Regions from separate parts of the Sulfitobacter aestuarii genome, predicted to be linked through region 2. Evidence: riboswitches for the same ligand, from Rfam matches in the RefSeq annotation. Region 2 holds a riboswitch; the other holds the start of a gene.
What was found. A riboswitch is a leader RNA that binds a small molecule or an ion and turns the genes downstream of it on or off. The one in region 2 is predicted to bind cobalamin.
Positions count from the first base shown of each region.

Region 1 (4,409 bases), on a different contig from region 2:
GCGAAGAGCGCCAGTATCGCGAAGCCGGTGACCAGCAGGATGCCGATCCAGGCCGACAGCGGCGCCTCGCGCAATTGGCTGAGCCAGTAATGCATGTCTCTACCTCGGATGCAGCAATTGCGGATTGGCGATGATCGACAGGATGTCGGCCGCCATGTTGAGCAGGATATAGGTGGCTGCGAAGATCAGGCAGGCCGCCTGCACCACGGTCACGTCGCGGTTCGCCACGGAATCGACCAGCAGCTGCCCGAGGCCGGGATAGACGAAGACCACCTCGGCCAGCACCACCCCGACGATCAGATAGGCGAGGTTCAGCGCCACGACGTTGATGATCGGCGCCAGCGCATTGGGCAGCGCATGTACCGCGATCACCCGCCAGCGTTTCATGCCCTTGAGCCCGGCCATCTCGATATAGGGCAGGGCCAGCAGGTTGATGATCGCCGCGCGGGTCATCCGCATCATATGCGCCATCACGATCAGCGTCAGGGTCAGCGCGGGCAGAAAGGTCCGGTAGAGCCGCTCGGAGAAGGCGGTGGCGGCATCGACACTGGCCAGGCTCGGAAACCAGCCGAGCCAGACCGAAAAGGCCAGGATCAGGATATAGGCGATGAAGAATTCCGGGAAGGAGATCGCCACCAGCGTCGAGCCGGAGATCATCCGGTCGAAGATCGAATTGCGATAGAGCGCCGCCAGCATCCCCAGCAGCACCGCGATCGGCACTGCGATGGCGGCAGCATAGGCCGCGAGGAAGAAGGTATTGCCCGCCCGCGTCGCGATCAGCTCGGCAATCGGGCGCCGGTTGGACAGCGAGACCCCGAAATCGCCCTGCAATGCCTGCCAGAGCCAGGTGCCGTAGCGGACATAGACCGGCTCATCGAGGTTCAGCTTGGCGCGAAAGGCCGCGAGGGTCTCGGGGGTGGCCGACTGGCCCAGCGTTTCGGTGGCGATGTCTCCGGGTAGCAGCTCGACGGCGGAGAAGATCACCAGCGTCACCACCAGCAGGGTAACCATCCCCATCGCCAGCCGCGACAGGATGATGCTCAGAATGGGGTTCACCGGACCCTCCCTTTTGTCTGGTTGAACGCTATTATGTCTAGATTTATAGAGGTGCGCCGAAAGCCTGTATAGGGCGAGACGCTTTAGCGTTCCTGCGACGTTGTTTAGGTAACCTGGCTCTGGCCGCAAGAGCGATCTTTCGTCGCCGACCGTGAATGAACGGCCTGCCGTATCCTGCCCGGCGTGGGCATCGCCGTCGGAATGGCTTGACAGAACCGGGCCGAGAACGCATTGCTGCCGCGTCGGTTTCCTTCGGGAATGAATAGGGAATGCGCACCGGAACTCTTTTCGGCAAGCGCGACTGCCCCCGCAACTGTAGGCGGTGAGCCTTCACCATGATGCCACTGGGCGCGTTGCCCGGGAAGGTGGAGAAGGTGTCGATCCGTCAGTCAGGAGACCTGCCGACGCGCAACCCTCAATCCGGACGGGGTGTCCGGGAAAGGCATGTCATGGACCGGTTTCTCCTCTCCCCCCCGGAAGGGCCCCTTCACCGCAGCTGGCGGCAGGACCGGTCGCGGCGTCTCGTTCCACGTCCCCGCTTCGACCCGCCAACCCGGAGCCTACCTGACATGAAGCTGAAACCGTTCCTCCTCGCCTCTGCCATGCATGCCCTGTTCGTGCCACCTGCAGCGGCAGATCAGACGCAATATCCCCTGCAGCTCGAGAATTGCGGTCATGAGCTGCGTTTCGAGGCGGCCCCGGCCCGCGCCGTGACCATCGGCCAATCCACCACCGAAATTCTCTATGCGCTGGGGCTGGGCGAGCAGGTGGTCGGCACCTCGGTCTGGTTCAACCCGGTGCTGCCGGAATTCGAGGCGGTGAATGCGCAGGTCGAGCGGCTTGCCGATAATGACCCGAGCTTTGAAAGCGTCGTCGCCAAACGCCCCGAACTGGTCACGGCGATGTATGAATGGCATGTCGGCCCCGAAGGGATCGTCGCCAGCCGCGAAATGTTCCATGACCTCGGCGTGGCGACCTACGTGATGCCCAGCGACTGCGCGAGCAAGGACAACAGCGTCGGGCTCGACGGTACCCGGTCGGAGCTTTTCGATACCGCGCAGCTTTACCGCGGCATTACCGAACTGGCGCTGATCCATGATGCGCAGGCGCAGGGCGCGGCGCTGCTCAACGACCTCAGAACGCGCGAGGCGGCGGCGATTGCAAAGGCCGAGAGCCTCGATCTGCCCTCCGACAGCACGGCGCTGTTCTGGTTCTCCTCGCCGGAGATCGCCAGCGATCCCTATGTCGCCGGACAGCAGGGCGTGCCCGCCTATATGATGGCGCAGCTCGGCCTCGACAATGTCGTGCAGTCGCGCGAGGAATGGCCCAGCGTCGGATGGGAAACCCTCGCCAAGGCCGATCCCGATTTCATCATCCTCGCCGAAATGGAGCGGCGCCGCTTCCCGGCGGATTCGCTTGAAGCCAAGCGGCAGTTCCTTGAGACCGACCCCGTCACCCGCGAGATGACAGCGGTGCGCGAAGGGCGGATCCTGGCCATGCAGGCTCATGCCATGGACCCGTCGATCCGTGCGATCTACGCGCTCGAGAAACTGGCCGATGATCTGGCCGGGTTCGATCTCACCCAATGAGCCTGGCGAGCCTGCCCCTGCCGCGTCGGCGTACCTGGCACTGGAGCCTGATCGTGCCGCCGGTGCTGTTGCTGGCGCTGGCGACGGGCGCGGCGCTTGGCGAGACGCCGATACCGCTCGGCGTGGTGTTGCAGGTGATCGCCAACAAGCTGCTCGGTGCCGGGTTTCCGGTGGATCGGATCGACGAGGGTATCATCTGGAACTACCGGCTGGCGCGGGCCATCGTGGCGGCCTGCTGCGGGGCCGGGCTGGCGCTGTCGGGGCTGGTGCTGCAGGCGCTGCTGCGCAACGCGCTGGCCGATCCCTATCTGCTCGGCATCTCGGCAGGGGCCTCCTCGGGCGCGGTCGCGGTCACGGTGCTGGGCCTCGGCGGGGGGGCAATATCGCTCTCGCTCGGCGCCTTTGGCGGGGCGCTGCTGGCTTTCGTCTTCGTCGCCTTGCTGGCCCATGCGGCGGGCGGCGACGGCAACATCGGCAGCGGGACGCAGATCGCCGGGGTGATCATCCTCGCCGGGATCGCCGGGTCGCAGCTCTTCAACGCGCTCACCGCTTTCATGATCGCCAAGAGCGCCAATGCCGATCAGGCACGCGGCATCATGTTCTGGATCATGGGTAACCTCTCGGGGGTGCGCTGGCCCGACGTGGCGCTGGTGGTGCCCGCCGCGCTGCTCGGCACGCTCGCCTGCCTGTTCAACACCCGCGCGCTTGACGCCTTCACCTTCGGCAGCGACAGCGCCGCTGCGCTCGGCATCGCGGTGCGGCGGGTGCAGTTCGGCCTCATCGGCATCGCCGCGCTGATGACTGCGGTCATCGTTTCGATCGTCGGCTCGATCGGCTTTGTCGGATTGGTGATCCCCCATGCGATGCGCATCCTTGTCGGCACGAGGCACGGGCGGCTGGTGCCCGCCTCGGCGCTGGGGGGGGCGGTGTTCCTAATCGCGGCGGATGTGATTTCGCGCACGCTGGTGCCGGGGCAGGTGCTGCCGATCGGGGTGGTCACCGCATTGATCGGCGCGCCGGTATTCGCGCTGATCCTGATCGGCGGGCGGACCGGGCGATGATCCTGTCCTGCGAAAACCTTGGCTGGCAGGCCCGCCGCAAGCAAATCGTGCAGGGCATCGACTTGACCTTGCGCCCCGGTGAAACCCTGGGGCTGATCGGGCCGAACGGATCGGGCAAATCGACGCTGCTGCGGATGCTGGCCGGGATCCGCGCGCCAAGCGCGGGCGCGGTGCTGCTCAATGGCCAGCCGATGGCAAAGCTGCGCCGCCGCGAGATCGCGCAGAACCTCGCGCTGGTGGAACAACATGCAGAGGCGCGCGAGCGGATCAGCGTGCGCGAGGCGGTCGAACTGGGGCGCACGCCCTGGCTCTCGGCGCTGCGCCGCTGGAGCACTGCGGATGAAGCGGCGGTCCGGCGCGCGCTGACTGATGCCGATCTGATCGGGTTCGAGGCCGAACCCCTGCACACGCTGTCAGGCGGCGAGCGCCAGCGCGTGCATATCGCCCGCGCGCTGGCGCAGCGCCCGCAGGTGCTGTTGCTCGATGAACCGACCAACCATCTCGACATTCGCCACCAGCTGTCGATCCTGCACCTCGTGCGGGCACTGCCGGTGACCTCGGTGATCGCGCTGCATGACCTCAATCAGGCGCTGCTTTGCGACAGGATCTGCGTGCTGCAACAGGGCCGCATGGTCGCCTGCGGCGCGCCCGGAGCGGTGCTGAGCGATGCGCTGCTGCGCGAGGTTTTCGGGGTCTGCGGCCA
Region 1 covers NZ_JBHUMP010000003.1:90,823-95,231, reverse strand. The annotation lists gene ACFSUD_RS04920 (ABC transporter permease) at 1-95, opposite strand, end outside; gene ACFSUD_RS04915 (ABC transporter permease) at 100-1,056, opposite strand; cobalamin riboswitch at 1,283-1,476, shown strand; gene ACFSUD_RS04910 (ABC transporter substrate-binding protein) at 1,626-2,645, shown strand; gene ACFSUD_RS04905 (FecCD family ABC transporter permease) at 2,642-3,706, shown strand; gene ACFSUD_RS04900 (ABC transporter ATP-binding protein) at 3,703-4,409, shown strand, end outside.
Region 1: it holds a riboswitch for cobalamin, as region 2 does, so the genes downstream of both, ACFSUD_RS04910 (ABC transporter substrate-binding protein) here and ACFSUD_RS17680 (CbtB domain-containing protein) in region 2, are expected to answer to the same signal.

Region 2 (4,409 bases):
TGCGCAGCCGTGCCGTGCTCGACCTTATGGGCAAATTCGAGCTGCAGGTGCTCTATGCCCGCGCCATGACCCGCGTTTGGGAAAAGATCGAACAGCTTCGCGAGATTCCCGACCTTTCGATCGCCGATTTCGGCACCAGACGGCGACATTCCTATCTCTGGCAGGATTGGTGCGTGCAGGCCATGCGCGAAGGGCTCGGGAATGCCTTCACCGGAACGTCGAACTGCAAGATCGCGATGCAACGCGAGGTCGAGGCGATCGGGACCAACGCCCATGAGCTGCCGATGGTCTATGCCGCGCTGGCGGAGGATGACGCGGCCCTGGCGCGCGCGCCCTATGAGGTGCTCTCGGATTGGCATGACGAGCACGAGGGCAACCTGCGCATCATCCTGCCCGACACCTATGGCACACAGGGTTTCCTCGATAACGCGCCGGATTGGCTGGCCGGCTGGACGGGCATCCGGGTCGACAGCGGCGATCCGGCCGCGGCGGCGCGCATCGCCATCGACTGGTGGCGTGACCGCGGCGAGGATCCGGCCGAAAAGCGGGTGATCTTCAGCGACGGGCTCGACGTCGAGAAGATCCGCGAATTGCACCGCGAGTTCGCGGGGAGGGTGAAGGTCTCCTTCGGCTGGGGCACGTTGTTGACCAATGATTTCCGGGGTCTCGTGCCCGATGATGCGCTCGCGCCGTTCAGCCTCGTCTGCAAGGCGGTGGAGGCCAATGGCCGCCCGACCGTGAAGCTCTCGGACAATCCCAACAAGGCGATGGGCCCGGCGGCGGAAATCGACCGTTACAAGCTGGTGTTCGGTGTCGGGCCGCAGGATGCGCTGAAGGTCGTCGTCTAGCTGGACCCTTGCCGCCAATGCCCCGATGTCAGCGCAGAAGCTCGGTCATCGGAAAGCTCGCCCGGGCGATCAGACCTTCACACTGCCAGTCATAGGTCAAGGTCCCGCCGACGGCCCGGGTCAGGGACTGGATGATCTCCGACCCGCTGCTGCGCTCGGGCGTCACCACCTCCGGTCCGCCACGTTCCTGCCAGGTGATGCAGAGCTGCGGCACGTCCGCTTCCTCAATCCGGAGATGCAGGTCGATCTTCCCCTCGTAGGTGCTCAGCGCGCCATGTTTCACCGCACTGGTGGCCAGTTCATGCAGCGCCAGGGTCAGCGGCGAGATCAGATCCCGCGGCACTTCGGGATCGACCCCGCCGATCTTGATCTGACTCGCCCCGCCCGGCGCATAGGCCTGCAGGATCGGCTCGACCAGCGCCGAGAAACCGATGCCGAACTTGTCGGTACGCCCGATCGTGTCGAAATGCGCATTGCCGAGCGCCGAAATCCGTTCGATCACCTTGCTGGCGAAGACCGCGGGATTGGATTCCTCGCGTGCGGTCATCCGGACCATCGCGGACATGACATTGACGATATTGCGCAGCCGGTGCAGCAATTCGCGTTCCGCCAGCTCGCGGCTCTCGCGTTCCTTGCGCCGCCGCGCGGAAATGTCGAGCTGCGAGCCGAAGAAATAGACCAGCTCGCCATTCTCGTCGTTGATCGGCCCGATCTGCAGCGCGTTGACGAAACTGGTGCCGTCCTTTCGGTAGTTCAGGATCTCGACCGTATCGACCCGGCGTTCGCTGAGGATCTTGCGTACCGTCTCGATACTGTCCGGCGTGGTATCCGGCCCCTGCAGGAAGCGGCAATTCCTGCCGACGATCTCCTCGAGCGCATAGCCGGTCAATTCGGTGAAGGCCTGATTGGCATAGACGATGGGATTGTCGGGCAATGTCGGATCGGTGATGCACAGGGGCAGCCGGGCATGACGCACCGCCTGCACCATGATGTCGTCGAGCTGAACAGGCTTGCTGATAGCTCCGCCGTGAAGTTCCAGTTTGCTGTTCATCGACCTGCCGTTTTGTGTATCGCATATTTGAACGTCTCGTACCCATGGCGTCAACCTGAAAGCCCTCCGGCCTGCAATACCTTTGCCTGACTTTGCCCCGCCGGAAGCCCGGAAAACTTCCGCCGACTCCGGTTAGCATCGGTAAGGCGTCGTAAATCAACCTTGCCAGATCCGCTGCGAGATGTGTAATTGAAGGCGCTTGGTGTTCCGAAAAGCGCCTCCCGGGGCGTGGAACCGAAAAGGGAATTCAGTAAGGGCGCGAGCCCGAAGCCGAAGCCGCCCCCGCGACTGTAAGCGGTGAGCCGACGCCCCTCATGCCACTTGCCCCAAGGCAGGGAAGGCGGGCAAAGGCCACGACCCGCGAGCCAGGAGACCTGCCAGGCATGTGTAACGTGAAATGCCGTCGGGTGTGACGGCGAGGAGAATGAACATGACGAGCACGACCAAGACCCTGAGCCTGACCGGCAGCAAGCTGGTCCCGACCCTTTTCGCCGCGGCGCTGGGGCTGGTGCTGATTACCCTGACCGGCCATGTCCAGGCCGCCGCCCTGCATGACGCCGCCCATGACGTGCGCCACGCCACCGGCTTCCCCTGCCACTGAACCAATGATTTCCAGATTTGTGACCAGCGCGTTGTTCGCTGGTGCTGCAGCAGGCCTGATCGCGGGCCTGTTGCAGTTGGTTTTCGTGCAGCCGGTTCTGCTCCACGCGGAATTGTACGAAAGTGGTGAATTGGTGCATTTCGGGGTCGAGGCGGTCTCGGCGCATCCGGCCCTGCCGGGGTTCGACCCCATCCGCGACGGGCTCAGCCTGATCTTCACCATGCTGACCTATACCGGTTACGCGCTGATCCTTGTCGCGGCGATGAGCCTCGGCGAAGAGCGCGGGGCGGCGGCCAATGGCCGTTGGGGCATCCTCTGGGGCGTGGCGGGCTTCGTCGCCTTCCATCTCGCGCCGGGGTTCACCCTGGCGCCGGAAGTGCCCGGCGTCGCGGCCGCCGATGTCGGCGCGCGCCAGGTCTGGTGGTTCGCCACCGTCGCCGCCGCGGCGCTGGCGCTGTGGCTGCTGGCCTTCGGACAAGGCTGGCTGGCCTGGGCGGGCGCGGTGCTGCTGCTGCTGGCCCCGCATCTGATCGGCGCGCCGGAACCTGCGCAATTCAGCGGCCCGGTCCCGACCGAGCTCGGCGCGCTCTTCGCCGCCCGCGCCTTCGGTGTCGGCCTTGCCGCCTGGGTGCTGCTGGGCAGTTTCGCCGGGTACTTCTGGCAACGTGAAGGGGCGCGCGCGGCCTGATCCGCGCGCCCCGGCCAATTTCGAGGAAGGAAATCAGCATGGACAGGGCATTGGTCCTCTTTGCCATCGGTCTGGTCTTCGGCGGCGGCATCGGCTTTGCCATCGCCGCAGGCAATGGCATCACCTTCGATGGCCATGACCATGGCGATGCGTCGGCCCATGCCGCCGCCGCGACCGACGGGCAGGAATCGTCCGAACATGAGAAGCTGCACCAACGGATGCTGGAGATCAGCGCCGTCGATGCGCCGGAAGTCTCGCTGCTGCTCAACGAGGATCCGCTCTCCGGCTACAACCTGCAGATCAAGACCCGCAATTTCGAATTCGCCCCCGCCGAGGCCGGTCTGCAGAACGCCGAGGGCAGGGGCCATGCCCATGTCCATGTCAACGGCACCAGGATCGCCCGTCTCTACGGCCCCTGGCTGCATATCCCGGCGCTGCCCGAGGGTGAGGCGCTGATCGAAGTCACCCTCACCGCCAATGACCACCGCACCCTCGCGGTGGCGGGCAACCCGATCTCCGCCAGCGTTATGGAGATCGTGCAATGATGCCGCGTCGCTTGCCCGCTTGGCCGCTTTGCGCTAGGCCGCAGGCTGACGGCGCAGCCCTGAAGATTGGATATTACCGATGAATGTCACCCTCCATGTCTGCACCACTTGCCGTGCGGGCGAGCCGATCGAGGACGGCGCGCCGCGCCCCGGCGCGCAGCTGCACGCCGCCCTGACCGAAGCGGGCGCCCCCGAAGGCGTGCGCATCGTGCCGGTCGAATGTCTCTCCGCCTGTTCGCAAGGCGCCTCTGTGGCGCTCTCGGCGCCCGGCAAATGGACCTATGTCTACGGCCGTCTGCGCAAGGAGGACAGCGCCGACATCCTTGCCGGCGCCGCCGCCTACGCCGCCACCGACGACGGCCTCGTCCCGTGGCGCGAACGCCCGGTGATCTTCCGCAAGCAGAGCCTTGCCCGCATTCCCCCTCTGGAGCTTCCCGAATGACCGACCTCGCCAAAATCCCCGTCACCGTGATCACCGGCTTCCTCGGTTCCGGCAAGACCACGCTGATCCGCCACCTGATGACCCATGCAGAGGGCCGCCGCCTTGCGGTTCTGGTCAATGAATTCGGCACCGTCGGCGTCGATGGCGACATCCTCAAGAGCTGCGCGATCGAGGATTGCCCGGCCGAGAATATCGTCGAACTGGCCAATGGCTGCATCTGCTGCACCGTGGCCG
Region 2 covers NZ_JBHUMP010000024.1:9,277-13,685, forward strand. The annotation lists gene pncB (nicotinate phosphoribosyltransferase) at 1-848, shown strand, start outside; gene ACFSUD_RS17675 (PAS domain-containing protein) at 877-1,899, opposite strand; cobalamin riboswitch at 2,083-2,295, shown strand; gene ACFSUD_RS17680 (CbtB domain-containing protein) at 2,330-2,500, shown strand; gene ACFSUD_RS17685 (CbtA family protein) at 2,505-3,188, shown strand; gene ACFSUD_RS17690 (hypothetical protein) at 3,227-3,733, shown strand; gene ACFSUD_RS17695 (DUF1636 family protein) at 3,813-4,175, shown strand; gene cobW (cobalamin biosynthesis protein CobW) at 4,172-4,409, shown strand, end outside.